4 regions of the Bradyrhizobium sp. NBAIM14 genome follow, and region 4 is predicted to be linked to each of the others. Evidence: predicted binding sites of a transcription regulator. Region 4 holds the regulator's gene; each other region holds the start of a gene.
The links. The regulator PhoB, encoded in region 4, activates phosphate uptake and scavenging genes when phosphate is short. The targets are predictions, from matches to a motif close to TGTCATNNANCTGTCAT.

Region 1 (7,734 bases), on a different contig from region 4:
ATGCCCGGCAATTGGATCAGGCGCTGCGATGAGGTGCTCTGCGCGATCCGGGTGGCGGGGTGATTGGCGTCGACGAACACGAGGTCGTCGCCATGGCCCATCGCGGCGAGCAGCCAGAGCAAATCGGGGGTGAGGATCGGATCGATCGATTTCAGCATGTGGCGGACGTCCTCCCAATCGATCGCTAACCATAGCAGGTTCCGAGCGTGATTCAGATCACGGAGGCCAGCATGGTGACAGGGATCACGGACCGCAAGGCTCGAACGCGGCCAAGCTTGCGCGCAACCAATCTCGCATCGAGATGAGTGCCAAAGGAGCACGCCATGTTCCGCCTAAAGCCCTTTTTCATGACGGCGAGCCTGCTGGGAAGCCTGTTCGGCTTCGCCTGCGGGCCCGTTTCCGCGCAAGTCGCCCCGGTTCAGCCTGCCCCCACCGCCCTGCAAGGCCCGGAGCAGCGGGTGGCGCTGGTGATCGGCAATGCGAACTACCAGAACGCGCCGCAGCTTGCGAATCCCGACGATGACGCCCAGTCGATGGCGCAGTTCCTGAACTCCGCCGGGTTCGAAGTGGTCGCCGCGACCGACTTGACCCAGAACGACATGCTCCGCGTCGTCCAGGACTTCTCCGCCAAGGTCGCCTCGCGCGGTCCGAACACGGTGGCGATGGTCTATTACGCCGGTCACGGCGTGCAGCTCGCCGGCGAGAACTATCTCGTTCCGGTCGACGCCAAGGTTTCCAGCCCGACCGAGCTGGTCAACAATTCGCTGCGCCTCGTCGACGTGATGTCGACGCTGGAGACGATCCCGAGCCGCATGCGCATCGTCATCCTCGATGCCTGCCGCAACAACCCTTTCCCTGAAATCAACGACGCCGGCCGTGGCTTGGCAATCGTCGATGCGCCGAACGGCTCGATCGTCGGCTACTCGACCGCGCCAGGTGCCGAGGCGCTCGACGGCACCAATGGCCACAGCCCGTACACACAGGCGTTCCTGAACGTCGCGCGCGAGCCCAACGTGCCGATCGAGCAGCTGTTCAAGCGCGTGCGCCTGCAGGTCAACCAGACCACCAGCGGCGCGCAGATTCCGTGGGAGAGCTCGTCATTGACGAGCGACTTCACCTTCTTCGGTGACACCGCCGTTGCCGCCAACCGCGCGCCGGTGAAAGCGCCGGTCGTGCAGATGGCCTCCAATTTGCCGAGCCGCTCCACCCGCCAGGCCTATGACTACGTCGTGTCCGAGGGCCGGCCGGAGTACTATCAGGAGTTCATCCGGATGTACCCGCACGACCCGCTGTGCGACCACATCCGCTGGCTGCTCAACAACATCCTGATCTCGCAGGCCTGGCACAAGGCGGTGCTCGCCAACTCGCCGCTCGCCTACAAGAGCTTCTATGAGAGCTACGGCAACAGCCCCTATGCGCAGGTCGCGCTGAAGCTGCAGACGCAGCCGAAGCAGATCCCCCTGATGCAGGCGACCAAGTTCCTGGCGCCGCAGACCATTGCTCCGACGATCAAGATCGGCAATCTCGGCCAGCCCAAATACATGCCGCTGATGCAGCAGGGCAATGGCGCGCAGGTGAACGGCAATCTGCCTGTCGTGCAGAAGCCGCTCGACGGTAACGTCCTCGGCAAGCTCGGCAATGGCGGCCAGATCGTCACCCTGCCTGCCGGCAACAACCAGCCGAACCCGCAGAACGGCACGCCGCCGCAGACCCCGAGCAAGATCGTCACGCTGCCTGCGCCGACCAACACGATCAACGGCAAGGTCGGCATCGGCAAGATCGTGACCCTGCCTGCGACCAGCACCATGCCGAATGGCGGCACCGTCAAGCCGGGCAAGATCGTGACCATGCCGGTGAATGTCGGCAAGGGTGGCTCGAACATCGAGTCGAAGCCGGTCAACGTGCAGACTCCGAACCGCCCGATGCGGCTCAACAACGGCAACACCGGCATCGTCAAGCTCAACAATAACCCGGTGAATAAGGTGCAGGTGCAGACCAACGTGCAGAACACCCGCCCGCAGATCAACACGATGCCGAGCCGCATGGTCAGCAGCAACAACAACTTCCGGCAGTCGATGAACCAAGCGCCGAGCATGAACAATGGCGGCAACCGTCGCGGCGGTTTCACGCACTGATTGCGGCGAGCGAGACGACAAAGGGGCAGAGCGGAAACGCTCTGCCCCTTCTTCATGTCTGTTCTTGGTCATTCCGGGATGCGCCGTAAGGCGCAGGCCCGGAATCCATACTCCCGATCGTGGTTATGGATTCTCAGATGCGCAATTGCGCATCATAGCTCTCGCTGCGCGAGCCCCGGAATGACGATCAGGCCACCAGCTCCGCGAACAGATCCGCATCGACATTGCCGCCTGACAGCACGATGACGACGTTCTTGCCGGCGACATCGAGGCGGCCCGCGAGTAGCGCAGCAAGCCCCACCGCGCCGCCGGGCTCCACCACCAGCTTCAGCTCGCGATAGGCAAAGGCGACCGCCGCGCCGACTTCCTTGTCCGACGCCGTGACGCCGCGCGCCAAGAGCTTGCTGTTGATCGCAAACGTCATCTCGCCCGGCATCAGGGCCATCAGCGCATCGCAGATGGTGCGGCCGGCCGGCGGATGCGGCTCGCGATGGCCTGCGCTGAGTGAAATGCCGTGATCGTCGAAGGCCTCGGGCTCGGCGACCACGATCTCGGCTTGCGGATAGCGCGCCTTCACGGCGGTCGCGACACCCGCGATCAAGCCGCCGCCGGAGGCCGGCGCCACCACGATGTCGGGGCCGAGGCCGAGCGTTGCCATGTCCTCGGCGATCTCGCGGCCGGCGGTGCCCTGCCCTGCGATCACGAACGGATCGTCGTAGGGTTTGACAAGCGTCGCGCCGCGCTTCTCGGCGATGCCGCGCGAGATCGCCTCGCGGTCGTCCTTGTCGCGGTCGTACAGCACGACCTCGGCGCCGTAGGATTTGGTGCGCTCGCGCTTCGACAGCGGGGCGTCCGCTGGCATCACGATGGTGGCCTGCATGTCGAGGATCTTTGCCGCCGCCGCCACGCCTTGGGCGTGGTTGCCGGAGGAGAACGCGACGACGCCGCCGGCGCGCTTGTCCTGCGGGATCGAGAACACCTTGTTGAACGCACCGCGAAACTTGAACGAGCCGGTGCGCTGAAGCATCTCCGGCTTCAGGAACACTTTCGCACCGACGCGCTCGTTGAGCACGGGGAAGGACAACAGCGGCGTGCGGATGGCGTAAGGCGCGATCACGCGCGCTGCGGCATCGATGTCGGCAGGGCCGACCGGAAGGGCCTGTTCGGTCATGGCGGAATGTTATCGCGGCCGATCAGGCCCGGGCAAGACATCTCCGCGAGAGGATTTCCCCATAGCGTTTTCGCGCGAAGTGGATCCCGGTTCGCGTGAAGAAAACGCGTCAAAACAAGAATCTAGAGCTATTTCGATCGATCGGATCGAGATAGCTCTAGGCGACTTGGCGCGGCTGTTCCGCGGCGGTCCGGCCGGGCAGCACCGCCCCGACCGCCAAAATGCTGTCGATAAAGACCGTTGCAGAGGCCTCCCAGGTGTAATTGGCGGCGAACGCGACGCAGTCCTGCCGGGAGATATCGAGCGCGGCGAAGCAGGCATTGCGCAGATCGTGATCGAGCGCGCCGACCGGCGCATCGCCAATCACGTCGCGGGGACCCTTCACGGGGAAGGCCGCGACCGGCAGGCCGCTCGCGAGCGCCTCCAGCAGGACCAGGCCGAAAGTGTCGGTCTTGCTCGGGAACACGAACACGTCGGCGGCCGCGTAGATATCCGCCAGTTCCTCGCCGTGCTTCTCGCCGAGGAAGATCGCATCGGGGTAGACCTCTTCCAGCGAGGCGCGCGCCGGGCCGTCGCCGACGACCACCTTGGTGCCGGGTAGGTCGAGGTCGAGGAACGCCTCGACATTCTTCTCGACTGCGACGCGGCCGACCGACAGGAACACGGGCGCCGGCAGGCAGAGATCGATGACGCGCGGGTGGAACAACGTGGTGTCCACGCCGCGCGGCCACAGCACGACATTGTCGAAGCCGCGCTCGGTCAGTTCGCGCGCGAGCGCCGGCGTCGCCGCCATCACGGCGCGACTGGCGCTGTGGAAGCGCCGCAGCGCCCGCCAGATCAGCGAGCCCGGCACTGGCACGCGGGCGCGGACATATTCGGGAAAGCGGGTATGGAAGCTGGTCGTGAACGGCAGCTTGCGCTGGCGGCAATAGCGGCGGACCATCAGGCCGATCGGCCCTTCGGTCGCGATGTGGATGCTGTCGGGACGTGCCTCCTCGATCAGCCTTGCGATCCGGGCCGGGCGCGGCATGGCGAGGCGCACGTCGCGATAGCTCGGCATCGCGAAGGTGCGGAACGATTGCGGCGTCAGGAACGTGAACTCGACGCCGAGCGCTTTTGCAGCGTCAGAGAGCTTGGTCAGCGTCCGAACCACACCGTTGACTTGCGGGTGCCAGGCGTCGGTCGCGACCAGGATGCGCATCAAGAGGTCCTTGTTATGCAGCTCTGGCTGCGACCTGTGGCACCTGCTCCGGCTTCCGCAACTGATCCGCCCAGGTGATGATCTCGAAGTGACCGTCGTCATGCTCGACCAGGGCGGTGCAGCTCTCCACCCAGTCGCCGCAATTCATGTAGCGGATGCCGGCCTCGTCGCGGATCACGGCGTAGTGGATGTGGCCGCAGATCACGCCGTCGGCCTGGTGACGCCGCGCCTCGGCGGCGAGCGCCTGCTCGAACGCGCCGATATAGTTGACGGCGTTCTTGACCTTCTGCTTGGCCCATTGCGACAGCGACCAATAGGGCACGCCGAACAGGCGGCGGAAGAAGTTGACCAGGCGGTTCATCTGGATCGCGAAGTCGTAGGCCTTGTCGCCGAGATGGGCGAGCCAGCGCGCGTTCTGCACCACGAGATCGAAGATGTCGCCGTGAATGACGAGATAGCGCTTGCCGTCGGCGCCGGTGTGAACCGTGTTCTCGACCACGTCGATGCCGCCGAAATGCGTACCGTAATAGTTGCGCAGGAACTCGTCGTGATTGCCGGGAATGTAGATGACCTTGGCGCCCTTGCGCGCCTTGCGCAAAAGCTTCTGGACGAGGTCGTTATGCGATTGCGGCCAGTGCCAGCTCGATTTCAGCGCCCAGCCGTCGACGATGTCGCCGACGAGATAGATCGTATCGGCATCATGGTAGCGCAGGAAGTCGAGCAGAAGATCGGCTTGTGAACCGCGGGCCCCGAGATGGACGTCGGAGATGAACAACGTGCGAAAGCGCCGCTCCGGGCTCTCGTCACTCACATCGTAACTTCCCATGCGCCAGCCTGTAACAATGTCCCGTGACAGGGGGATGACCGATTGAACCCTTGAGGCACCTTCAAATACGAATCACGCCTTGCCTCGCCCTCCCCGCGAATATCAGTCGCATGCGACAATCAGGCGACATGGCGCCGCAGGGTGGGGGCGCTCCCTCCCCCGCTTGCGGGGGAGGCGAAGCAAGCCCGCCTCAGTAGAACTTGTGGAAATGATGGATCGGCCCATGGCCGTGGCCGACGCTGAAGCGGTCGGCGGTGGCGATCGCGGCGCTGATCCAGGCCTTGGCGTTGCGCACGGCGGCCTCGAGGTCCTCGCCCCTGGCCAGCCCTGCCGCGATGGCGGAGGACAGCGAGCAGCCGGTGCCATGGGTGTTGCGGGTGGCCACACGCGGCGCGGCGAGCGCGATCGCGGTCTCGGCAGTGACGAGATAGTCAGTGCTCTCGGCGCCCTCACCGTGCCCGCCCTTGATCAGGACGGCGCGGCAGCCCAGCGCCAGCAGGCGGCGTCCCTGGCTTTCGATCTCGGCCTCGCTCGCCGCCACCGGCGCATCGAGCAGGGCCGCAGCCTCCGGCAGGTTCGGCGTGATCACGGCAGCCAGCGGCATCAGCCTGGTGCGCAGGGCGTCGACGGCTTCAGTGGCGAGCAGGCGGTCGCCGGAGGTCGCCACCATGACGGGATCGAGCACGACATGCCGCGGCGCCCAGCGCGAAAGCGCGGCCGCGATGGCATCGATGCTGGCGGCCTGGGCCACCATGCCGATCTTCACCGCACCGATGTCGAGGTCGGAGAACACCGCGTCGATCTGCTCGGTGACGAACCCGGCCGGCACCGCGTGAATGCCGGTCACGCCGCGCGTGTTCTGCGCCGTCAACGCCGTGATCACGGAGGCGCCATAGACGCCGAGCGCGGCAAAGGTCTTCAGGTCCGCCTGGATGCCGGCGCCGCCGCTCGAATCGGAACCGGCGATGGTGAGTGCGACCGGGGTCGTCATCGCGGGAGACATGTGCTTGAGGAGGCCGCCATGGCCTCTCGTAGCGCGACCGTGGAACGTCAGCAAGCGCGCCGGGCCGCCGCCAGGCGTGATTCGCGAACCGATTGCGCGCCTTGCGAATCAGTCGGACACCGCGCGGACCAAGGCCCGCAATGATGCGGGCTTGAAAATGCAACGGCGCCGGACCCTTGCTATAGTCGCGTACCTTAGCGTGCTTCGCCGGTTACGCGAGACGTCAGGTGGTGGAACCGTCCAGCGCCCCCATGTTGCGGGCCGCCGGCCCCGCAAGCCACCTGAACAAGACTCCTTGGGGTGGAACGATGTGGGCCTTCTTCGAACGTCTCCTCGACTCGTCCATGCTGTCGCCGCACGGCATCTGCCTGTTGTGGGAGCCTGAGCTGATCTGGCTTCACGTCGTTTCCGACGCCAGCATTGCCGCCGCCTATTTCTCGATCCCGTTCGCCCTCGCCATCCTCGTCACCAAGCGGCGCGACCTCAAGTTCGGCTGGGTCTACTGGGCGTTCGCGATCTTCATCATGGCGTGCGGCCTGACCCACGTGCTGTCGATCTATACGCTCTGGGTTCCGATCTACGGCATCGAGGGCATGCTCAAGGCCGCCACGGCGGTCGCGTCGGTCTTCACCGCCGCCGCGCTCTGGCCGCTGCTGCCGAAGATCCTCACGATCCCCTCGCCGTTCGAGCTGCGACAGGTCCAGGCCGCGCTCGAGGAGGAGGAAATCAAGAGCCGCGACGCCACGCTGCTGCTGCAGCAGGTCCGCGACGCCCAGCGCGCGATGCGCGAGAGCGTGGCGCGCCTCACCGCGATCGTCGAGACCGCGGTCGACGGCGTCATCCTGCTCGATGCGCAGGACCGCATCCTGCTGTTCAATCCGGCCTGCGAGCGCTTGTTCGGCTACCGTGCCGACGAGGTGATGAACCGCAACGTCGGCATGCTGATGCCCGAGGCGGATGCAGCATCCGAGCGCCAGGCGCGGCATTTCGCGACCGGCGGCGAGGCCGTCGGCCTGCGCAAGGACGGCACGACGTTTCCGATGGAGCTGTCGGTCGGCCAGGCGCGGCAGGACGGCGAATTGATCTTCGTCGGCATCGTCCACGACCTCACCGCGCGCAAGCTGACCGAGCAGCAGCTTCAGCAGGCGCAGAAGATGGAGACGGTCGGTCAGCTCTCCGGCGGCATCGCGCATGACTTCAACAATCTGCTGACCGTCATCATCGGCAATGCCGAGCACCTGAGCGAGCAGCTAAAGGCGAGGCCCGACCTCGGGCGCTTTGCCGACGACATCTGCCAATCGGGCGAACGGGGTGCCGAGCTGACGCAGCGCCTGCTCGCCTTCAGCCGCCGCCAATTGCTGCGGCCTCAGACGATCGATTGCCGGAGCCTGCTCGATT
Region 2 (7,734 bases), on a different contig from region 4:
GGCGACAGTGCCGCCGCCCGGGACGTGGCCGCGACCCTCCACGATCAGATCGTCGCCGGAGACCACGACCTTGACGCCGTTGACGCGCAGCATGGCGGCGGTGGCTTCAAGCCGGTCGGATTCCTTGACGCGCAGCTCCTGCAGGCCGCGCATGATCGTAGTGCCTTCGGCGAACGACGCCGCCACCGCCAGCACCAGATATTCGTCGATCATCGACGGCGCGCGCTCCGGCGGCACCTCGACACCGCGCAGCTTCGACGCCCGCACGCGCAAGCGCGCCATCGGCTCGCCGGCATCGCCGCGCACTTCGCTCTCCTCGATGGAGGCGCCCATTTCGCGCAGCGTGGTGAACAGCCCAGTGCGCAGCGGATTGGTCATGACGTCGGACAGCACGACATCGGAGCCCTCCACGATCAGCGCCGCGACGATCGGGAAGGCGGCCGAAGAGGGATCGGCGGGCACCACGACATTGGCGCCATGCAGCTCGGGCTGGCCCACCAGCGTGATGCGGCGGCCGTGCCGGCCTTCCTGGACCGAGGTGATGTCGGCGCCGAAATGCTTCAGCATCAGCTCGGTGTGGTCGCGGCTGGCCTCGGTCTCGATGACCGTGGTGGTGCCGGGAGCGGCGAGGCCCGCCAGCAGCACGGCCGATTTGATCTGGGCCGACGCGACCGGGGTCTTGTAGACGATCGGCAGGGGGGCGCGCGCGCCCTGGAGGGTCAGCGGCAGGCGCCCGCCCTCGCCGCCGGCGGTGACTCTGGCACCCATCTTTTCCAGGGGATCGAGGATCCGGCGCATCGGACGGCTGCGCAGCGACGCGTCGCCGTCGAACACCGCCGAAATCGGGCAGCCGGCGACGGCGCCCATGACCAGCCGGCAGCCGGTGCCGGAATTGCCGAAATCCAGTGCTGCCTTGGGCTGGGCGAAGCCTCCGACCCCGACGCCGTTGACGGTCCAGGCGAAATCGCCGGTGCGCTCGACCTTGGCGCCCAGCGCCTGCATCGATTTGGCGGTGTTGAGGACGTCCTCGCCCTCGAGCAGGCCCGAAATCCTGGTCTCGCCGACCGCGAGCGCGCCCAGGATGAGGGCGCGGTGGGAGATCGACTTGTCGCCGGGCACCCGTACTTTCCCGGTCAGGGGACCGCTGGCGCGAGACTGGAGCGGCCTCGGTTGATCGGAATGGGTCAAGATTGTGTCCTTGAATAGGCCCGGTGGGCTGGCGCGCAGGTACCACATGGTCCGCGCCCCGTCACGGGCATGTCGTTCTCCCGTAATGCGCTATTGACAGCGGGCCGCCAACTAGCCAAGTGAAGCACCGCTTTTCAGACATTCCCAGGATTCCTGCCGTGGCCAAGTCCGAACTCGGAACCAAACGTATTTGCCCGACCACGGGCAAGAAGTTCTATGACCTCAACAAGAATCCGGTGATCTCGCCCTATACTGGCGAAGTGGTGCCGATCGCCCCGGTCGCTCCTGCCCGCGGCCCCCGTGCGGCCGAGGCCCGCAACATGGCCCAGGACAACGCGCCGGAGCCGGCGGAGACCGAGGAGTTGGTCTCGCTCGAGGAGGCCGATGCCGAGGAGAACACCGGCAAGGTCAAGGCGGTCGTGCCCGAATCGGAGGACGATATCGAGGTCGACGAGACCCTCGATGACGATGATGACGACGATTCGACCTTCATTGCCGACGAAGAAGAGGGCGATGAGGACGTGACCGACATCATTGGTGATGTCGGCGGTGATGAAGAGACTTGAGATCAGCCCTGATCTGTGAAAAAGGGTGCACCGCGCGAGTCGGAAGGCTCGCCGGTCCGGGGTGATCGACCAGGTTCACTCCGTCTAGGGTTAAGGGGCCATAGCTCAGCTGGGAGAGCGCTTGCATGGCATGCAAGAGGTCGGCGGTTCGATCCCGCCTGGCTCCACCAGCCTTCGCTGGCTTCGCCAGCTACGGCTCGGCAAGCCAGCTGCGCTCCCTCGTGGCGAAGCTAGCGAAGGCTGCCGCGGCGAAGCCCGAAGGGCGAAGCCGGGCTTCAGCAAAACAAGAGCGGGTGTAAGCTCTCCTCGCCTACCGAGGAGTGTGCCCGTGAAGTACGTCTACATCCTTGAGAGCCTTGATTCTCTCCACTTCTATGTCGGGATCACTGACGACCTCCGCGCCCGACTGGCAAAGCACAATGCTGGCGAGGTGCCCCACACTTCGAAATACGGACCTTGGCGGCTCAAGACTTACGTCGCATTCAGCGACGAGAAGCAGGCCGTCGCATTCGAAAAGTACTTGAAGTCAGCATCAGGCCGCTCCTTCGCCAAGAAGCGGCTTTAGCCCCCTACTCCCCGATCACCGCATTCAGCCGATCCCTCAGCGCGACGATCTCGTCTTTCATCGCGACCAGCTCCGACACCGAGCAGTCCGATGCCGCCAGGATCGATTGCGGCACGCTGCGGGCCTTCTCCTTCAGTGCATGGCCCTGCGGCGTCAGGGCGATCAGAACCTGACGCTCGTCCTCACGCGAGCGGGTGCGCCTGACGAGATGGGCGGCCTCGAGCCGCTTCAGCAGCGGCGTCAGCGTGCCCGAATCCAGGAACAGCTTCTCGCCGATCTCCTTGACCGGCACGTCATCGCGCTCCCACAGCACCAGCATGACCAGATATTGCGGATAGGTCAGGCCGAGTCGATCGAGCAGCGGCTTGTAGACGCGGTTAAAGGCGTGCGTAGCGGAATAGACCGCGAAGCAGATCTGGTTGTCGAGACGAAGCGGGTCTACCGCCGTTGATTTCCGGGCCATGAAGAATCCTGCGCGTTTCTCCCATTCTGGTCCCGGCCGGCGCCACATTCAATTGCGAACAATTAAATGTGAGGCGGGACGAATTAGATTGCGCACAATCTAATTGTCTGCGATAAAGCCCGCACCCCAACCCCGAAAGACCCGAGGAGACGACAATGTCCGTGAACGTCCTCTACAAGACCAGCGCCAAGGCCACCGGCGGCCGCGACGGCCATGCTGCGACCCTCGACGGCGCGCTCGACGTCAAGCTCACCACGCCGAAGGAGCTCGGCGGTGGCGGCGGCGCTGGAAACAATCCCGAGCAGCTGTTCGCGGCCGGCTATGCCGCCTGCTTCATCGGCGCGATGAAGTTCGTGGCCTCGCAGGGCGGCCCAAAGGTGCCTGCGGATGCCTCGGTCACCTCGACCGTCGGCATCGGCCCGCGCTCCGAGGGCGGTTTCGGCCTCGACATCGACCTCACCGTCTCGCTGCCGGGTCTCGCCCGCGCAGACGCCGAGGCGCTGGTCGCGAAGGCGCATCAGGTGTGCCCGTACTCCAATGCCACGCGCGGCAATGTCGACGTTCGCCTGACGGTGGTCTGATCGGCAGCGCGGATTGGCTGGCCCGGGAATCCCCCCTCGGGCCGGCCGCATCCGAGGGAATTTGCCACCCCGCGGCATGGCTGCACGCCGGCGCATGCGGCTCCACGCTCGGCGCCATTGCCGGCGCAAACAAACCTCGCTAGGCCTGTGAGCCAATGATCGACACAGGGAAGCGAAGGCATGACTGAAGCAGCAACGGGCGCCATGAGCGGACTGCGCGTCATCGATCTCACGCGCGTGCTCGGCGGTCCCTACTGCACCCAGATCCTCGCCGACCACGGCGCCGACGTGATCAAGGTCGAGCCGCCCGCGGGCGACGAGGTGCGTGAATGGGGCCCTCCGTTCCACGAGGAGGATGCGGCCTATTTCGTCGGCATCAACCGCAACAAGCGCTCGATCGGCCTCGACCTCGCCTCCGAGGGCGGCCGAATCGTGCTGCTCAAGATGCTGGAGACCGCCGACGTCCTGATCGAGAATTTCAAGCCGGGCACGCTGGAGAAATGGGGCATCGGCAACGACGTCCTCAGCAAGAAATATCCCCGCCTCGTGCATTGCCGGATCTGCGGCTTCGGCGCCGACGGCCCGCGCGGCGGCAACCCCGGCTATGATGCCATCATCCAGGCCATGACCGGCATGATCGCGGCGACCGGCTCGCCCGAGAGCGGGCCGATGCGGATCGGCGTTCCCTTGGTCGACATCACCACCGGACTTTATGCGGCGATCGGCATCCTGATGGCGCTGTCGGAGCGGCAGCGGTCGGGCAAGGGCCAGTTCCTGGAGACGACGCTGTACGAGACCGGCCTTGCCATCATGCATCCGCACACCGCGAATTATTTCATGCATGGCAAGCCGCCGGGTCTCACCGGCAACGAGCATCCGAACCTCGTGCCTTACGCGATCTTCCCGACCAAGACCGACAACATCTTCATCGGCGTCGGCAATGACGGCACCTTCCGCAAGCTGGCGAAGGAGATCGGCAAGCCCGAGCTCGGCACCGATCCGCGCTTTGCCCGCAACAAGGACCGCATCGCCAATCGCGAGGCACTGCGCGCCGAGCTTGCCGCCGTGTTCAGCCAGCACGAGGCCGAGCCGCTGTGCAACCGCCTGCTCGCGGCCGGCCTGCCTGCAGGTCCCGTGCAGAAGATCGACCAGGCGTTGACCAATCCGCACACGATCGCGCGTGGCGATATTATCGAGAAGGACTGGTACAAGGGCGTTGCCTCGCCGATCCGGCTCGACCGCAGCAAGCCGAGCCTGCGCCGCGTGCCGCCGAAATTCAGCCAGCATGCGGCCGAGGTGCTGGGCGAGTTCGGCTACTCCAAGGCCGAGATCGACGCGATGGTCGAAAAAGGCACGGTCTGCGGTCCCGAGCGGAAACGCTGAGCTAAGGCGAGCGTCAACGGTGGTGCGCTCCCTCTCCCGCTTGCAAGTGGGAGAGGTTCGGAGCCCGCGGCACGATAGTGCCTCATCTCAATGCCGCACTGCGGCGCGCGCACGCATGTGCAGCGCGAACGAGTTGGCTGACGGCTCCGTCTTGGCCTATTTGACAACTTCCCATTTGGCCGCGCTTGCTGCTTTCGTTTCTCCCGCTTACACAGTCATGTGAACGTCATATGGCGCTGCTAGCGCAAGCGCTTCTTTAGTGACGGGCAAGGGAGGTTCTTGATGGCTCTTCGACATTTTGGCACGGCGGCGGCCGTCGCACTCACAATTGGTCTCGGCGCCTCGCCGGCGCTTGCCGTGACCGAAATCCAGTGGTGGCACGCGATGACCGGCGCCAACAACGACGTCATCGTCAGGCTCGCCAACGATTTCAACACCACGCAGAGCGACTACAAGGTGATCCCGACCTACAAGGGCAACTACGCCGACACGATGAACGCCGGCATCGCCGCGTTCCGCGCCGGCAACGCGCCGCACATCATGCAGGTGTTCGAGGTCGGCACCGCCACCATGATGGCAGCGACCGGCGCCGTGAAGCCGGTCTACAAGCTGATGGCCGAGACCGGCGAGAAGTTCGATCCGAAGGCCTATCTGCCTGCGATCACCGGCTATTACTCGACCTCGAAGGGCGAGATGCTGTCCTTCCCGTTCAACTCGTCCTCGACCGTGATGTGGGTCAACCTCGACGCACTGAAGAAAGCGAATGTCGAGGTGCCGAAGACCTGGCCCGAAGTGTTCGACGCCGCCAAGAAGCTGAAGGCGGCCGGCCACGCCACCTGCGGCTTCTCCAACTCCTGGGTCACCTGGGTCAATCTCGAGCAGCTCTCCGCCTGGCACAACGTGCCGCTCGCCAGCAAGGCCAACGGCCTCGACGGTTTCGACACCGTGCTGTCCTTCAACGGTCCGCTCCAGGTCAAGCATCTCGAAAATCTGGTCGAGCTCCAGAAGGACAAGACCTACGACTATGCCGGCCGCACCAACACCGGCGAAGGCCGCTTCACGTCGGGTGAATGCCCGCTCTACCTGACCTCGTCCGCGTTCTTCGGCAACGTCAAGGCGCAGGCCAAGTTCGCCTTCACCGCGGTGCCGATGCCCTATTACCCGGACGCCAAGGGCGCGCCGCAGAACTCGATCATCGGCGGTGCCTCGCTCTGGGTAATGGGCGGCAAACCGGCGGACGATTACAAGGGCGTCGCCAAATTCTTCTCTTTCCTCTCGGACACCGATCGCCAAGTCTACATCCACAAGGCCTCGGGCTATCTGCCGATCACCAAGGCGGCCTATGAGAAGGCCAAGGCGGATGGCTTCTACAAGGATCAGCCCTATCTGGAGACGCCGCTGCTCGAGCTGACCAACAAGGAGCCGACCGAGAATTCGCGCGGCCTGCGCCTCGGCAACATGGTGCAGCTCCGTGACGTCTGGGCGGAGGAGATCGAGCAGGCGCTGGCCGGCAAGAAGACCGCCAAGCAGGCGCTGGACGCGGCCGTCGAGCGCGGCAACACCATGCTGCGCCAGTTCGAAAAGACCGCCGTGAAGTAAGGCGACAAGCGGCAGGCCGGTCCCCCGGCCTGCCGCGCTGGGGCATCATGCAAAAGCAAGCCATTTTCCAATCGAAGCTGTTGCCCTATGCGCTGGTTGCGCCGCAACTCGCGATCGTCCTGATTTTCTTCTACTGGCCGGCCTTGCAGGCGATGATCCAGTCGTTCCTGCTGCAGGACGCCTTCGGCCTGTCGACCAGCTTCGTCTGGTTCGAGAACTATATCGAGTTGTTCAAGGAGCCCGCCTATTTCGAGGCGATCCTGCGCACCTTCTTCTTCTCGTTCGCGATCGCGGTGTCGTCGCTGTCGTTCGCGCTGCTGCTGGCCGTGATGGCAGACAAGCCGCTGCGCGGCTCGATGCTCTACCGCACGCTGCTGATCTGGCCCTATGCGGTGGCGCCGCCGGTCGTCGGCGTGCTCTGGATCTTCATGCTGCATCCCTCGCTCGGCGTGCTCTCGCGCTACCTGCGGGCGCTGGGCATCGACTGGAATCCACTGCTCGACGGCGACCAGGCCGCAGCGCTGATCATCCTGGCCGCCGCCTGGAAGCAGATCTCCTACAACTTCCTGTTCTTCCTCGCCGGCCTGCAGAGCATCCCCAGAAGCGTGATCGAGGCGGCTGCGATCGACGGCGCCCGCCCGATGCGCAGGTTCTGGACCGTGATCTTCCCGCTGCTGTCGCCGACCATCTTCTTCCTCCTGGTCGTCAACATCGTCTACGCCTTCTTCGACACGTTCGGCATCATCGACACGATGACCCGCGGCGGTCCGGGCAAGTCGACGGAGACGCTGGTCTACAAGGTCTATACCGACGGCCTGCTCGGCGGAAACCTCGGCAGCTCCGCGGCGCAATCGGTGATCCTGATGATCATGGTGATCGTGCTGACGGGCATCCAGTTCCGCTTCGTCGAACGCAAGGTGACCTACTGATGGTCGAGGAAGAAGGCTTTCGGCGCTACATTGCCCATATCATCCTCTGGATCGGGATCGCGATCGTCGCCTTCCCGGTCTATCTCGCCTTCGTGGCGTCCACCCAGGACAACGCGGTGATCGCCAACGGGCAGATGTCGTTGCTGCCCGGGGGTCATTTCTTCCAGACCTACTACCAGACCATCTTCATCGGCACGAGCGGCTCGACCCGCGAGCCGGTCGGCAACATGATGCTGAACTCGCTGGTGATGGCGCTGCTGATCGCGCTGGGCAAGATCGCGGTCTCGATCATCTCGGCCTATGCGATCGTGTATTTCCGCTTCCCGTTCCGGATGGCGCTGTTCTGGCTGATCTTCATCACGCTGATGCTGCCGGTCGAAGTCCGCATCTATCCGACCTACAAGATCGTCGCCGACCTGCACATGCTCGACAGCTATGCCGGCCTGTCGCTGCCGCTGAT
Region 3 (7,734 bases), on a different contig from region 4:
GTCATCGAAAACTAGAGTCTTGCTGAATCGGCTCAGCGCGGTCCGCGCGGACCTGCGCCGGGGCCGCCACGACCGCCGCGATCACCGCCCGGGCCGGCGCCGAACACCGGCTTCGGCTTCATCGGCAGCAGGCCTTCGCGCTGCAGCTTCTTGCGGGCCAGCTTGCGCGCGCGGCGCACGGCTTCGGCCTTTTCGCGGGCCTTCTTCTCGGAGGGCTTCTCGTAATGACCGCGGAGCTTCATCTCGCGGAAAATTCCCTCGCGCTGCATCTTCTTCTTCAGCGCCTTGAGGGCTTGATCAACATTGTTATCGCGAACGAGAACCTGCACGCGGCATCCTCTTCAGGTGGATCGGATTTGAATTCTGGTAAGTCAAAGGGGATGGCGAAACGCGCAAGCCCTTAACCTTGAGCGCGCGGATGTATCAGACAAAACCGCAGATGTCCACCGGCCAAGCGGATTTTCGGGCCAAGTTCGGCCATTAAATGCGGCGAAAATACCTCCATGCGGCCCCGATTTGGGCGATTTGGCGCCGAGGACGGGGCCGCACCGGAGCTTTGTTCCGGAATCTTTGCAATGAGGGACTACAATGGACATCAAAAAATATGCTGCCGAAGCCATCGGCACCTTCTGGCTGACATTCGCGGGCTGCGGAAGCGCGGTGATCGCCGCCGGCTTCCCGCAGGTCGGGATCGGGCTGGTCGGCGTGTCCCTGGCTTTCGGATTGAGCGTCGTCACCATGGCCTACGCGATCGGCCACATCTCCGGGTGCCATCTGAATCCGGCCGTCACGGTCGGTCTCGCCGCCGGCGGCCGCTTTCCGGCCGGCCAGATCCTGCCTTATGTGATCGCCCAGGTGGCGGGCGCGATTGTCGCCGCATCGCTGCTCTATGTCATTGCGAGTGGGGCGCCCGGCTTCGACGTCAGCAAGGGCTTCGCCTCCAACGGCTATGGCGCGCATTCGCCCGGTCAGTACAGCATGATGGCCGGCTTCCTCACCGAGGTGGTGATGACCATGATGTTCCTGTTCATCATCATGGGGGCGACCCATGGGCGCGCGCCGGCGGGTTTCGCTCCGCTGGCGATCGGGCTCGCGCTGGTGATGATCCACCTCGTCAGCATTCCCGTCACCAACACCTCGGTGAACCCGGCGCGCAGCACCGGCCCGGCGTTGTTCGTCGGCGGCTGGGCGCTGTCGCAGCTGTGGCTGTTCTGGGTCGCGCCGCTGATCGGCGGCGCGCTCGGCGGGGTGATCTATCGCTGGCTCAGCGAGGAGCCCAGCGGCGTCGTTGCGGGCGTGAAGACGGCGTAGTCACAATCGCCCGGCGGGATTGCAGCTCTTGCTGCGATCCCGTCACTTGTCGCGGGGCGGCCTGACTTCCGTCACGTGGCCCATCTTGCGGCCGGGGCGCGGCGCACCCTTGCCGTAGATGTGCACGGTCGCGCCCGGCACGCTCATCCACTTTTCGTAATCGTTGATCTCGTCGCCGATCAGGTTGGTCATGGTGACGACGTCGCCGTGGCGCACCGGCTTGCCGAGCGGCCAGCCGGCGATGGCGCGGATGTGTTGCTCGAACTGCGAGACGGAGGCGCCGTCGAGCGTCCAGTGCCCGGAATTGTGCACGCGCGGCGCGATCTCGTTGACCAGCACCTTCGGTCCGGTGCCGCCTGCCAGCACGAACATTTCGACCGCGAGCACGCCGACATAGTCGAGCGCGCTTGCGATTTTGCTCGCGATGCTGCGCGCCTCCTCGGCGAGCGCGTCAGGAATCGGCGCGGGCGCACGCGATATCTTCAGGATGTGGTCGCGGTGCTCGTTCTCGGTGACGTCGAAGCACTCGACCTCGCCCGTGGCCGCGCGCGCGGCGATCACGGAGATCTCGCGCTCGTAGGGCACGAAGGCCTCCAGGATCGCCGATTTGGTGGCGAGGCTGGTCCACACCTTCGCGATGTCGTCGCCCTCGCGGATGATGGCCTGGCCCTTGCCGTCATAGCCGAAGCGGCGGGTTTTCAGCACCGCTGGAAGGCCGATCCTGGCGATCGCCTCGCGCAGCGAGGAGACGGAGGTGACGTCGGCGTAGGCGGCAGTGCCGATCCCGAGCTTCGTCACGAAATCCTTCTCGGCGAGCCGGTCTTGGGTCGTCTCGAGGATCTTGCGGTTGGGCAGCACCGGGCGGCGCGCGTCCAATACCAGCGCGGCTGCCGCCGGCACGTTCTCGAATTCGTAGGTGATGACGTCGACATCATGCGCGAACAATTCGAGCGCCTCGACGTCGGCATATTCGGCGCAGGTCGCGTTCAGCACGACGTCGAAGGCCGGCGAATCCGGATCGGGCGAGAACACCTGGCAGCGCAGGCCGAGTCGCGCCGCGGCCATGGCCAGCATCCGGCCCAATTGTCCGCCGCCGAGGATTCCGATGGTGTCACCGGGCTTCAGCTTCACGTGCCTGGTGTCCGTCACGCCTTGTCCTCCGGCCGCTCGGCGACCGCCTCGGTCTGGGCCTTGCGCCAGGCGGCGAGGCGATCCGACAGGGCCGGGTCGGACAATGCCAGCACGGCCGCTGCCAGCAGCGCGGCATTGATCGCGCCGGCCTTGCCGATGGCGAGGGTGCCGACCGGAATGCCCGCGGGCATCTGGACGATCGAATAGAGCGAATCGACGCCCTTGAGCGTCTTGGATTCGACGGGAACGCCGAAGACGGGAAGTTCCGTCAGCGCCGCCGCCATGCCGGGCAGATGGGCCGCGCCACCGGCGCCGGCGATGATAATCTTGTAACCTGCGGCCTTGGCACCCTTGGCGAATGCGAACAGCCGGTCGGGCGTGCGGTGGGCCGAGACGATGCGGCTGTCGGCAGCAATGCCGAGCGCGTCAAGCGTGTCGGCGGCGTGCCGCATCGTGTCCCAGTCCGACTGGCTTCCCATGATGATGGCGATCGGCGCGGTCATGACGTCAATTGTGCCCAGAAAAACAGAGAGATAGGCCAGATTAATGATTCCGGCCGGCGGCTCGCAAGGCGGTGGCAAGGAGAAGGGAATCCACTATCCTGTCTTGGTGAATCCCCGCAAGCCTTCATTGAGCAGGATGCCCATGAAGAAACCGAAAAGGGCGAGCCCTGTGAAGGCCAGAAAGGGCCGGAACATCAGCGCCGCCCGCTCCAAAGCCGTTTCGAGCCGCGCGGCCAAACCGGCCTTGCGCAGAGCGCCGGCTGCTGATGACGGCAAGGCGATCATCCGCGGCCTCAGGAGCAAGCTCAAGGCGGCCCTGCTGCGGATCTCGGAGCTCGAGGCGGCCGCCGATACCGATTTCCTGCTCGGGATTCCCAACCGGCGCGGTTTCGAGCGCGAGCTTGCGCGCGCCATCGCCTATATGAAGCGCTACCGCGCCAGCGGGGCGCTGATCGTGCTCGACGTCGATCGGCTGAAGCCGATCAACGATTCCTTCGGTCATGCCGCCGGCGATGAGGTGCTCAAGGCGATCGTCGCCACGCTGACGCGACAGGTCCGCGCCTCCGACGTGGTCGGCCGGCTCGGGGGCGACGAGTTCGCGCTGCTGCTCTGGAATCTCAGCGAGACCGATGCGAAGGTCAAGGCTGCGGCCTTGGAGCAGGCGATCGACGAATTGTCATTCGTTTTTCGCGGCCAGCACGTGACCGCGGGCGCCTCGGCCGGCGTCGCGCTGCTCGGTCCGCAATCCGGTGCAGGCCGCGCCCTGGAGGAGGCGGATGCCGCCATGTATGTGCGCAAGGCGAGCCGCCGGCACGAGCCGCGGATCAGGCTGGTCGGCGGCGAGCGCTAGTCTAGAGGGTGGCAAGATCTTCCGGCACGGTGCCGAACTTGCGCAGCAGCGTCGCGTCGCCGAATTCGCCGGTCATGGGATCGCCGCTGCGGCTGAACGCGATCGCGCCGATATGGCCGGCGCCGCGCGCCAGCATCTCTGCGCGTCGCAGCGCCGCCGTCGAGGACTGACACTCCTCTGCAGCGCCTGCGACGGGTGATCCGTCGTCATCGATCAAGAAGGGCATTGCAACGTAATAGGTCACATCCGACATGGCGTTGCTCCAAGGTTGAAGATTATGCGGCGCTGCTCTTGCTCCGCATCTTGCTGCGCGAGATCTCCGGAATGCAGCCGGCTGAAATCGCCGCCTGCAATTCCTCCAGCTCGGCTTCCAGATATTCGTTGGCCATGATCAGCGCCTTGATGGTGCTGCGCAGATTGCCGTCGCACATCGCGATCGCCTGATCGCAGGCCTGTTCGTAATGGCTGTTGTCAAAAAGGGCGGTTGCCGACATCTGCGTTGTCCTCGTGTGTTGTCCTTGAGCGTTCTCTGAGGTGTTGGGGCGCCCGCGAATGTTCCTATTTTGTTCTTATTGAGTCAAGCGGATTCGGAAGCGGCGGGGCGCCGCGCAAGACCGGCTCACGGTCAGGCGATGATGTCGGGGGTGATCTGGTCTTCGATGAATGCGATGCGGTCGCGCAACAACAGCTTGCGCTTCTTCAGGCGCTGTAACCGCAACAGGTCGGGGGCGGGCGATTGATGCAATGCATCGATCGCCGCATCGAGATCTCGGTGTTCCTGCTGCAACCGGGTGAGCTCGGCTTCGAGCTCACGCTCATCTTCATTGGTCATGTCTGCGGTGGCCGAAAACCGATAGGCGTGAGATCCGGGCTGTGGATGCCCTGTGGAAATTATCGTCCTTGCGCCGCGTGATCGCAAGCGATCTGCGATCCCTCGTCCCCGATCTCCAGCAACATATTTCTGCAGGGAGCTGCGGCGGTGCGTCGGCGTATTGATATCATGGATTTTTCCGGCGTGGTTCCCTTAGTCACGCTTCGTTACATATGAACTTTCAAAAATGACGCTGCAACGACGGATACCCATCGACAGGACGAATCGGTGATGTAGACTTGGTTGTCCGGATCGAATCCTAAAGGTTCAACCCTACCGAGGAGGTTTCGAATGACAATTCAGGCACATCTCGTTGAATTGGAACGGAAGCACAAACTTCTCGAAAACGAATTGCACGAAGCTCTCGTGCACCTTTCAACAGACGACCTGCAAATTGTTGAGTTGAAGCGCCGGAAGTTGATGGTCAAGGACCAGATCGAGCGTCTGAAGCAATCTGGCGACACGCTCCACTAGTAACCCCCGTGACAGTGTAGAGTTGATCACGTCCTTCACGCAGGGATGAGAGCATCCGTGCTCATCCCTGCTGCAAGGTGTGTACCGTGCAACACGGTTGTGCGGCGCTCACTCTTGCTTGGACCCGTGGCTCTCGACGCGCACACTTATCCGCTTCTCGAAACACTGTCGATATCTGCGAGCTCGGCGACGTGATCGGCGATCGCGAGCGAGGACGTCAGTCCCGGCGATTCGATGCCGAACAGATTGATCAGGCCTGCAACGCCGTGATCGCGCGGGCCCTGCATCAAGAAATCCTGCGTGGCCACGGCCGGCGGCACGATCTTCGGGCGGATGCCCGAATAGCTCGGCATCAGCGCGCCGTCAGGCAGCGTCGGCCAGTATTTGCGGATCGCGGGATAGAAGCGCTCGGCGCGTGACGGATCGACCTCGTAGTCGATCGTCTCGATCCATTCGACGTCAGGCCCGAAGCGCGCCTGTCCTGCCATGTCCAGCGTCAAGTGCACCCCGAGGCCGCCGGGCTCCGGCACCGGATAGATCAGGCGCGAGAACGGCGCCCTGGCGTTGCAGCTGAAGTAGTTTCCCTTGGCGAGATAGGCCGGCGGAATCCGGTCCAGCGGCATGCCGTCGATGCTGCGCGCCACATGCGTTGCCGACAGCCCCGCGGCGTTGACGAGGAGGCTGCATTGCAGCGTCATCGGTGCCTCGCCGCCGGCATCGATCTCGATGAGGCCGGCCGCCGCCTTGGCACGGATCAGCGGGGTGTGAAACGCGAAAGCTGCGCCGGCGTCCTCGGCTTCGCCGCGCAGCGAGAGCATGTAGGAATGGCTGTCGATGATGCCCGTCGACGGTGACAGCAGCGCGGCGTCGCAGGCGAGCGCCGGCTCCAGCGCGCGTGCGGCCTCGCCCGAGAGCAGCTGCATGTCGAGCACGCCGTTGGCCTCGGCATGCGCCTTGATCGATTGCAGCTTCTCGGTCTCCTTCGGGCTGGTCGCGACGATCAGCTTGCCGCAATTTTTGTGCGGGATGCCGCGCTCGGCGCAGTAGCGGTACAGCGCGTGCTTGCCTGCCACGCACATGCGCGCCATCCAGCTCCCGGCCCGGTAGTAGATGCCGGCATGGATCACCTCGCTGTTGCGCGAGGAGGTGACGGTGCCGATCGCCTCGGCTTCCTCGAGCACGATCACCTCGCGCCCGGCCTGGGCGAGCTTCCGGGCCACCGCGAGCCCGACCACGCCGGCTCCGATGACGACGCAATCGACCCTATCCATGGTTGTGCAGGATACCAGTTGGAAGCACCGGTGGCGCACGGTCCGGATGCGGCGGCGCAGGCGGGGCTTCCGTTAAGAAGTCGTTTATCATGTCAGGGCAATTGCCGCATTTTATGTCACATTATTCTGTTGTGCCCACAGGCGTTTACCCGATCCAAACCCGCGAAGCCAGACAATCCGACGTTGAAATCGCGGGTGGCTGATGGCTGAGAAGAACTGGCACGTGGGCAGCACGCTTTCGATTGCTGTGCACGCCCTCCTATGCCTGGCCGTTACGGGCGCGCCTGCGCGCGCCTTTGCGGCATCGGACAGCCTTGCCGTTCCGGGCGATCTCACCAGGCTTGATCCCGGCGTGATCTGGGAAGCCCTCATCGCGGGCATCGTGGTCTGCTCGTTCCTCGCCGCGATCGGGCTGTGGATCCATTCCTCGCTGCGCCGGTCCAGCCGTTTGCAGCTGCGTCGCAACGCCTTCATCTCCTCCGCCATGAACAACCTCAACCAGGGCGTGGTGATGACGGATGCGCAGCGCCGCGTCATCTTCTGCAATGACCGCTATCTCGAGATCTATGGCCTGACGCGATCCGACCTCCGGCCCAACATGACCGGTTGCGACATCCTGAGGCTGCGCCGCGAGCGCGGAGTGCTCGGCGTCACCGATGACGAATTTTACCAAAAGGCATCGAGCGCCAATGGCCTGACCACGGAACTGCCGGACGGACGGGCTATCCTGGTGAAGTATTTCGTGTTGCCGAACGGCGGCTCGGTGGCGACCCATCTCGACGTCACCGAGCAGCGCAACCTGTCGCGGCAGCTCGCCTCCACCAAGCAGTTCCTGGAATCGGTGCTCGATCATGTGCCGGCCTGCGTGGCGGCCAAGAACATCGAGGACGGCTGCTACATCTTCGCCAACAGCGCCTATGAGAAGTTCTGGGGATTGTCGCGAGACTTCGCCGTCGGCAGGAATGCACGGGAGCTGTTTGCGTCGGCCTCGGCGGCCAGCATCGAGGCCGCTGACCAGGCCGCGCTCAATTCGCCGGATGGCCAGCACCGCAATGAGTTCGAGGTGGATCGTGCCGGCGCGCGGCGCATGGTCGCCTCGATCCGGATCGTGGTCCGCAACGAGAGCAACAAGCCCGAATTTCTGCTCATCCTGTTCGAGGACATCACCGACCGCCGCTCGCTGTCGCAGGAGCTGGAGAGCACCAAGAAGTTCCTCGAGCTCGTGGTCGACAACATCCCGGTTGCGCTGATCGTGGAGCAGGTCAAGGATGGCCGCTATCTGCTCGCCAACCGCAGCGCGGAGACGATCCTCAACCGCAGGCG
Region 4 (7,734 bases):
CGCCTGCCGCGCGCGCTCCGGCGCCTTCGGCAGAAATTGCATCAGCATGCCGCCGGCGCGCCAGCGATGCTTGCCGCCGTCGCTCGAGCGCCACTCCTCGCCGACCGCGAGGCGCACGCGCGTCGGGATCTGCTCGGAGCGCAGGAAATATTCGTGGGCGGCGTCTTCCAGGCTGCCGCCGTCGAGCGCAACCAGGCCCTGGTAACGGCTCATGTCGGGGCCCTGGTCGATGGTCATGGCGAGATGGCCGCGGCCGAGCAGCGTGCCGGAATCCTTGGCCGTGCCCAGGCGCGAGGCGTCAAAGCGCGCATAGGCGCGCAGGCGGTCCGGGGCCTTGTAGTCGACCACCAGGAACGACACCGGACCGTCGGTCTGCGCCTGAAGAATGAAGCGGCCCTCGAATTTCAGCGTCGAGCCGAGCAGCGTCGTCAGCACGATGGCCTCGCCGAGCAGCTTGCCCACGGCTGCGGGATAATCGTGCTTGGTGAGGATGTCGTCGAGCGCGGGGCCAAGCCGCACCAGGCGCCCGCGCACGTCAAGCGCGTCGACCTCGTAAGGCAGCACGGCGTCATCGATCGGAACCGATGATGGCGCGCGAACCGGGCCTTCAGGCCCGGTGTTCATGTCAGGAGATTGGGAAACCATGGCGCTTTATCTGGGGTCGGAGGGCGGAAATGGAAGGGGGCGCGTTCCGGATGCGATGAGGGTGCACAACGCTACAGCAAGCTCGGTGTCGTCCCGGGGCGCGCAACGCGCGAGCCCGGGACCCATAACCACAGGACCACGTCATCGAGCGAGATGGCAACTCCGACTCTTCGCCAAACGACTTCCTGTGGTTATGGGTCCCGGATCTGCGCGCGCTTTTGGCGCGCTTGTCCGGGACGACAATTGCGTGTGAGGCCGCAGCGGGGCCTCTGGCGGGCCTACTTCACCGCGTCGAAGCACCAGGCCAAAATGCCCTTCTGCGCGTGCAGGCGGTTTTCGGCCTCGTCGAACACGACCGATTGCGGCCCGTCGATCACCTCGTCGGTGACCTCCTCGCCGCGATGGGCCGGCAGGCAATGCATGAACAGCGCATCTCGCTTCGCCAGCGACATCAGCTTGGCATTGACCTGGTAGGGCTTGAGCACGTTGTGGCGGTGCTCGCCCTCCTTATCGCCCATCGACACCCAGGTGTCGGTGACGACGCAATCGGCGCCGCGCACGGCGGCTTCCGGATCGGTGCCGAGCACGATCGGCGCGCCCGTCGCCCTGATCCAGTCGCGCATGACCTTTTTCGGTGCGAGCTCCGGCGGCGTTGCGACATTGAGCTGGAATTTGAAGCGCTCGGCGGCATGGGCCCAGGACGCCAGCACGTTGTTGTCGTCGCCGGTCCAGGCCACCGTCTTGCCCTCGATCGGGCCGCGATGTTCCTCATAGGTCATGAGGTCGGCCATCACCTGGCAGGGATGCGAACGCCGCGTCAGACCGTTGATGACGGGCACGGTGGCGTTGGCCGCAAGCTCCAGCAGCGCATCATGGTTGAGGATGCGGATCATGATGGCGTCGACATAGCGCGACAGAACCCGCGCGGTGTCGGCGATGGTCTCGCCGCGGCCGAGCTGCATCTCGGCGCCGGTGAGCATGATCGCCTCGCCGCCGAGCTGGCGCATGCCGACGTCGAACGAGACGCGGGTGCGGGTCGAGGGACGCTCGAAGATCATCGCCAGCGTCTTGCCTTCGAGCGGCCTGACCGGCTGCTGCGCCTTCTGCTTCGCCTTCATCGCCGAAGAGGCGGCGAGCATGCTCTTGAGCTCCGAGAGCGGCAGCTCGTTGATGTCCAGGAAGTGCTTGGGAGCTTTGTTGGGCGTCGTGCTCATCAGCTTGCCGCCCGCTTGGTCTGGCTGGAGGAGATCGCAGCGCAGGCGCGCTCTAACCGGCCGACGCTGTCCTCGATCTCCGCTTCCGTGACGATCAGGGGCGGCAGGAAGCGCACGACATTGTCGCCGGCCCCGACGGTGAGCAGCTTTTCGGCGCGCAGCGCCGCGACGAGATCGCCCGAGGGCACCACCGCTTTGATACCGATCAGGAGGCCCTCGCCGCGCACCTCGCTGACGATTTCGGGATGACGATCGATCACGGAGGCGAGCTTCTGCTTGAGCAGCAGCGACATCTTCTGCACGTGGTCGAAGAAGCCGGGCTTGAGCATGACATCGAGCACGGCGTTGGCAGCCGAGATCGCGAGCGGATTGCCGCCGAAGGTGGAGCCGTGCGAGCCGGGCCCCATGCCGGCCGCCGCGTCCGCGGTCGCCAGCACCGCGCCGATCGGAAAGCCGCCGCCGAGCGCCTTGGCGAGCGACATCGCATCCGGTGTGACGCCGGTGCGCTTGTAGGCAAAGAGCTCGCCGGTGCGGCCCATGCCGGTCTGCACCTCGTCGAAGGCGAGCAACAGGCCGCGCTCGTTACAGAGTTCGCGCAGCGCCCTCAGGAAGGCGTGAGGTGCAGAACGAACGCCACCCTCGCCCTGGATCGGCTCGATGAGAATGCCGGCGGTGTGCGGACCACTCGCCTTCTTCACGGCGTCGAGGTCGCCGTGCGGCACCTGATCGAAGCCGTCCATCGGCGGACCGAAGCCCTCGAGATATTTCGCAGAGCCGGTGGCGGCGAGCGTCGCCAGCGTGCGGCCATGGAAGGCACCCTCGAAGGTGATCATGCGGTAACGCTCCGGATGCCCCTTGGAGAAGTGATGGTGGCGCACCAGCTTGATCACGCCTTCCAGCGCCTCGGCGCCGGAATTGCAGAAGAACACGAAGTCCGCAAAGCTCTCATTGCAGAGGCGGCTTGCGAGCTTCTCGCCGTCAGGGCTCTGGAACAGATTCGACATGTGCCAGAGCTTGGTCGCCTGCTCCTGCAATGCCTTGACCAGCGCGGGATGGACATGGCCGAGCGCATTCACCGCAACACCCGAGGTGAAATCGAGATAGCGATCGCCGTTGGTCGCGATCAGCCAGCAGCCTTCGCCGCGCTCGAAACCGAGGTCGGCCCTGGCGAAAACGGGGAGCAAATGCGGCGCTGCGCTGTTAGTCATGACGTCACTTGAATGTTGCGGACGGTGTGAGGCATGCATTGCGCGACGCACCATCGACCGGCCCCGGAAAACGAAACGTGCCGCCTTTTAAGGGCGGCACGTGGCACTATCTTATGCCTGGCAAGACGGGTGTCAATGCCGCCCGGAAAGCCTCGCGAAACGCTGATTCCGTAGTCTTGCGGTGCCGATTTTGCGGGTTTTTCACCACGGAACATGTGGAAGCGAGTCGGCGGACTCTTGCGCGGGAGTCACGCCATATTGTAGCGTTTGGACTGTCAGATACGACATCTCGTGCAGCAGTTCTGATCCCAGAAGTCCTCATGTACCGGCGTAAACGTTCGGGCGTCTTGAGCGCGCCCGGCGAGCCTTAAGGGATTCTGACGGCACGGGTTTTTCAAGGCTAAAGCATTCGCTGCGAAGGCCCCAGGATGGCAGGCGCGCAGCGAGGGAAAGGGTGCAATGACGGTTTTGACCTGGTCCGATGATCGCGTCGAGCAGCTGAAGAAGCTCTGGGAGGCCGGACTTTCGGCCAGCCAGATCGCGGCGGAGCTCGGCAATGTGACCCGCAATGCCGTGATCGGCAAGGTGCACCGGCTCGGCCTGTCCGGCCGCGCCAAGAGCCCTTCATCGGCAGCGCCGCGGCCGCGCAAGGCACGGCCCGCGCAGCATATGATGCGGGTGACCCGCCCCGTCGCGCGCGGCAACACCGCGCTGGCGCAGGCCTTCGAGGTCGAGTTGGAAGCCGAGCCGGTTACCTACGACAACGTGGTGCCGATGAGCCAGCGGCTGTCGCTGCTGGAATTGAACGAGGCGACCTGCCACTGGCCGGTCGGCGATCCCTCGAGCCCGGATTTCTTCTTCTGCGGCGGCAAGGCGCTCTCCGGCCTGCCCTATTGTGCCCAGCATTCGCGCGTGGCCTATCAGCCTGCAGCGGATCGCCGTCGCGCAGCACCGAAACCGGGCACGCGGTGAGGTTGCGGAATTTCCTGATCGCCAAGCTTTGATCGCCAAGCTTGATCGCCAAGGCTGCAGCCGTCACACGATGACGGCTCCCAATCACTCCGGTGTCATCCCCGCGAAGGCGGGGATCCATAACGCAATCGTTGCGCGAGATGGTCACTCCGAGTCTTCGCCAAACCACGTCCTGTGGCTGATCGCGACGAGCGCGCGCGCTCGCGCTGAGATCCCGGGCTCGCGCTGCGCGCGCCCCGGGATCACGACCGAGATTGTTGCCGCGGCCGAGAACCAACAACTCGCCCGATCTTACGTCTGCTCAGCCTTCGCGAAGCGATCGTCCAGCGCGTAGCCGGCGCCGCGGACGGTGCGGATCGGGTCCTGCTCGCGGCCAAGGTTGAGCAGCTTGCGCAGGCGGCCGATATGGACGTCGACGGTGCGCTCGTCGATGTAGATGTCGCGGCCCCAGACGCTGTCGAGCAGCTGCTCGCGCGAGAACACGCGGCCGGGATGCTCCAGGAAGAACTCCAGCAGGCGATATTCGGTCGGACCGAGATCGATCGGCCGGCCCGAGCGCGCCACGCGGCGCTTGTCGCGGTCGAGCTCGATATCGCCATAGGCGAGCACGGTGGCGAGGCGCTCGGGGCTCGCGCGCCTGAGCAAGCCCTTCACGCGCGCGAGCAGTTCCGGCACCGAGAACGGCTTGACGATGTAATCATCCGCGCCGGTGGCAAGCCCGCGCACCCGCTCGCTCTCCTCCCCGCGCGCGGTGAGCATGATGATCGGCAGCTGTTTGGTCTCGGGCCGGGTCCGAAGCCGCCGGCACAGCTCGATGCCCGACAGGCCCGGCAGCATCCAGTCGAGCACGATCAGATCGGGAATGTGCTCCTTGAGGCGGGTGTCGGCGTCATCGCCGCGCATCACCGTCTCGACGTCATAGCCGTCGCCTTCGAGGTTGTAGCGAAGAAGCTCGGTGAGAGCTTCCTCGTCCTCAACCACCATAATGCGTGCGCCCATGTGGTCGTAGCTCCTTAAGTCGTCAGGTGTTCGGCACCGTCGTGGCGAAGGTCGTCATGTCGCCCTTCGGCCGCTTGTCGGTGATCGCCTGGCCCTCGATCATGTAGAACACGGTCTCGGCGATGTTGGTGGCGTGGTCGCCGATCCGCTCGATGTTCTTGGCACAGAACATCAGGTGGATGCAGAACGAGATGTTGCGCGGATCCTCCATCATGTAGGTGAGGAGCTCGCGGAACAGCGAGGTGCAGATGGCGTCGACTTCTTCGTCGCCCTTCCACACCGCCATCGCCGCCGGCAGGTCGTGCGCGGCATAGGCGTCCAGCACCGACTTGACCTGCTGCTGCACGAGGTCGGTCATGTGCTCCAGGCCGCGGAACAGCTTGAGCGGATGGAAATCCGTCTCCAGCGCCGCGACGCGCTTGCCCATGTTCTTGGCGAGATCGCCGATGCGCTCGAGATCGGTCGCAACGCGCATCGCGCCGACGATCTCGCGCAGGTCGACGGCCATCGGCTGGCGGCGGGCGATGGTGAGCACGGCGCGCTCCTCGATGCGCTTCTGCAGCGCGTCGAGCTCGACGTCGGTGGCGACGACGCGCTGGCCGAGCGCGACGTCGCGGCGGATCAGCGCGTCGACGGAATCGACGATCATGCGCTCGGCGATGCCGCCCATCTCGGCGACCAGGCGGGTGAGCTCCTGAAGGTCGCTGTCGAAAGCCTTTACGGTATGTTCAGAACCCATGTTCCGTCTCCTCAGCCGAACCGGCCGGTGATGTAATCCTGCGTGCGCCGATCGCTCGGCGACGTGAAGATCTTGCTGGTGTCGTCGAACTCGATCAACTCGCCGAGATACATGAAGGCGGTCTTGTCGGAAACGCGCGCCGCCTGCTGCATGTTGTGGGTGACGATCGCGATCGTGTAGTTCTCGGACAATTCCTGGATCAGCTCCTCGACCTTGGCGGTCGAGATCGGGTCGAGCGCCGAGCAGGGCTCGTCAAACAGGATCACCTCGGGCCGCACCGCGACGGTGCGGGCGATGCAGAGACGCTGCTGCTGGCCGCCGGAGAGCGACAGGCCGGAGGCATTGAGCTTGTCCTTGACCTCGTTCCACAGCGCGCCACCGCGCAGCGCCTTCTCGACGCGGTCGTCCATCTCGGACTTGGAGATCTTCTCATAGAGACGAATGCCGAAGGCGATGTTCTCGTAGATCGTCATCGGGAACGGCGTCGGCTTCTGGAACACCATGCCGACCCGGGCGCGGAGCAGGTTGAGGTCGAGCTTGGGGTCGAGGATGTTGGTATGGTCGAGTAACAGCTGACCGTCGGCGCGCTGGCCCGGATAGAGGTCGTACATCCGGTTGAAGATGCGCAGCAGGGTGGACTTGCCGCAGCCGGACGGGCCGATGAACGCCGTGACGCGGTTGGTGCCGAGCGCCAGGTTGATGTTCTTCAGCGCGTGGTGGTCGCCGTAGTAGAAGTTGAGGTTGCGCGCCGTGACCTTGGCGGGCGCCTCGGGCAGGGGCTGCGAGCCGGGATGAACGGACGGTGCGCTGACGGAAACAGACATTTCACTCATTTTGCAGTCCTCTCGGCGCCAAGGATGCGCGCGCCAATGTTAAGGGCAAGCACGGTCAGGGTGATCAACAGCGCACCGCTCCAGGCGAGTTGCTTCCAATACTCGTAGGGGCTCTGCACGAAGTTGTTGATGGTGACAGGCAGGTTCGCCATCGTCTTGTTCAGGCCGAGGCTGAAGAACTGGTTCGACAGTGCCGTGAACAACAGCGGCGCGGTCTCGCCGGCGACGCGGGCGGTCGCCAGCAGCACGCCGGTGATGAGGCCGGAGCGCGCGGCACGATAGGCGATGCGCTTGATCACCAGCGAGCGCGGCAGGCCGAGCGCGCTGGCAGCTTCGCGCAACGGATTCGGCACCAGCAGTAGCATGTCTTCGGTGGTGCGCACGACGACCGGGATCACGATGACGGCAAGCGCCAGCGCGCCCGCAATCGCCGAGAAGCCGCGCATCGGCACCACCACCGCGCCATAGATGAAGAGGCCGATGATGATCGAGGGTGCCGACAGGAGAATGTCGTTGATGAAGCGGATCACCGAGGTCAGCTTGTCGTTGCGGCCGTACTCGGCGAGATAGGTGCCGGCGAACAGGCCGAGCGGCGCGCCGATGCCGACGCCGATCACGGTCATGATCAACGAGCCGACGATGGCGTTGCGCAGGCCGCCCTCGGTCGATCCGGGCGGCGGCGTGTCAGCTGTGAAGACCTGGAGGTTGAGCCCGGCCAAGCCGTTGTAGAGCAGCGTGACCAGGATCAGCGCGAGCCAGGTGACGCCGAAGGCGGCGGCTGCGATGCAGAGGCCGCGAATGACGATGTCCCAGCGGCGGCGGCGCGAATAGATCGGGTTCATGGCTTCACTTCCCGGCCTTGGTTTCGAGGCGCAGCAGCATCAAACGGGCGGCAGCGAGCACGAAGAACGTCAGCACGAACAGCAGGAGGCCGAGCAGGATCAGGCCGGACTGGTGCAGGCCGTCGCTCTCGGCAAATTCGGAGGCGATCGCCGCCGAAATCGTCGTGCCCGGCGCGAAGATCGACGAGGAGATCCGGAACGAGTTGCCGATGATGAAGGTCACCGCCATGGTCTCGCCGAGCGCCCGGCCCAGCGCCAGCATGACGCCGCCGATGATGCCGA

Region 1: a site for PhoB is predicted at 5,357-5,373, ahead of I6F28_RS30110 (UDP-2,3-diacylglucosamine diphosphatase). Genes of this name have one in related genera too.
Region 2: a site for PhoB is predicted at 4,960-4,976, ahead of ugpB (sn-glycerol-3-phosphate ABC transporter substrate-binding protein UgpB). Genes of this name have one in related genera too.
Region 3: a site for PhoB is predicted at 4,854-4,870, ahead of I6F28_RS03075 (YdcH family protein). Genes of this name have one in related genera too.

Annotation. Positions count from the first base shown of each region.
Region 1 covers NZ_JADYVQ010000018.1:87,489-95,222, reverse strand. The annotation lists gene I6F28_RS30130 (RbsD/FucU family protein) at 1-158, opposite strand, end outside; gene I6F28_RS30125 (caspase family protein) at 324-2,135, shown strand; gene I6F28_RS30120 (threonine/serine dehydratase family protein) at 2,323-3,306, opposite strand; gene I6F28_RS30115 (glycosyltransferase family 4 protein) at 3,464-4,507, opposite strand; gene I6F28_RS30110 (UDP-2,3-diacylglucosamine diphosphatase) at 4,521-5,333, opposite strand; gene thiD (bifunctional hydroxymethylpyrimidine kinase/phosphomethylpyrimidine kinase) at 5,524-6,324, opposite strand; gene I6F28_RS30100 (hybrid sensor histidine kinase/response regulator) at 6,681-7,734, shown strand, end outside.
Region 2 covers NZ_JADYVQ010000017.1:90,906-98,639, forward strand. The annotation lists gene aroA (3-phosphoshikimate 1-carboxyvinyltransferase) at 1-1,188, opposite strand, end outside; gene I6F28_RS29355 (TIGR02300 family protein) at 1,347-1,754, shown strand; tRNA gene I6F28_RS29360 (tRNA-Ala) at 1,849-1,924, shown strand; gene I6F28_RS37645 (GIY-YIG nuclease family protein) at 2,083-2,319, shown strand; gene I6F28_RS29370 (MarR family winged helix-turn-helix transcriptional regulator) at 2,324-2,782, opposite strand; gene I6F28_RS29375 (organic hydroperoxide resistance protein) at 2,938-3,363, shown strand; gene I6F28_RS29380 (CaiB/BaiF CoA transferase family protein) at 3,544-4,746, shown strand; gene ugpB (sn-glycerol-3-phosphate ABC transporter substrate-binding protein UgpB) at 5,029-6,345, shown strand; gene ugpA (sn-glycerol-3-phosphate ABC transporter permease UgpA) at 6,393-7,274, shown strand; gene ugpE (sn-glycerol-3-phosphate ABC transporter permease UgpE) at 7,274-7,734, shown strand, end outside.
Region 3 covers NZ_JADYVQ010000001.1:665,159-672,892, reverse strand. The annotation lists gene rpsU (30S ribosomal protein S21) at 33-329, opposite strand; gene aqpZ (aquaporin Z) at 589-1,311, shown strand; gene I6F28_RS03105 (5-(carboxyamino)imidazole ribonucleotide synthase) at 1,354-2,460, opposite strand; gene purE (5-(carboxyamino)imidazole ribonucleotide mutase) at 2,457-2,945, opposite strand; gene I6F28_RS03095 (GGDEF domain-containing protein) at 3,088-3,795, shown strand; gene I6F28_RS03090 (hypothetical protein) at 3,797-4,048, opposite strand; gene I6F28_RS03085 (hypothetical protein) at 4,071-4,289, opposite strand; gene I6F28_RS03080 (YdcH family protein) at 4,421-4,627, opposite strand; gene I6F28_RS03075 (YdcH family protein) at 4,958-5,140, shown strand; gene I6F28_RS03070 (NAD(P)/FAD-dependent oxidoreductase) at 5,287-6,411, opposite strand; gene I6F28_RS03065 (EAL domain-containing protein) at 6,614-7,734, shown strand, end outside.
Region 4 covers NZ_JADYVQ010000010.1:11,138-18,871, forward strand. The annotation lists gene I6F28_RS22560 (Hsp33 family molecular chaperone) at 1-645, opposite strand, end outside; gene argF (ornithine carbamoyltransferase) at 924-1,859, opposite strand; gene I6F28_RS22570 (aspartate aminotransferase family protein) at 1,859-3,067, opposite strand; gene I6F28_RS22575 (GcrA family cell cycle regulator) at 3,527-4,039, shown strand; gene phoB (phosphate regulon transcriptional regulator PhoB) at 4,331-5,038, opposite strand; gene phoU (phosphate signaling complex protein PhoU) at 5,061-5,777, opposite strand; gene pstB (phosphate ABC transporter ATP-binding protein PstB) at 5,789-6,610, opposite strand; gene pstA (phosphate ABC transporter permease PstA) at 6,607-7,452, opposite strand; gene pstC (phosphate ABC transporter permease subunit PstC) at 7,457-7,734, opposite strand, start outside.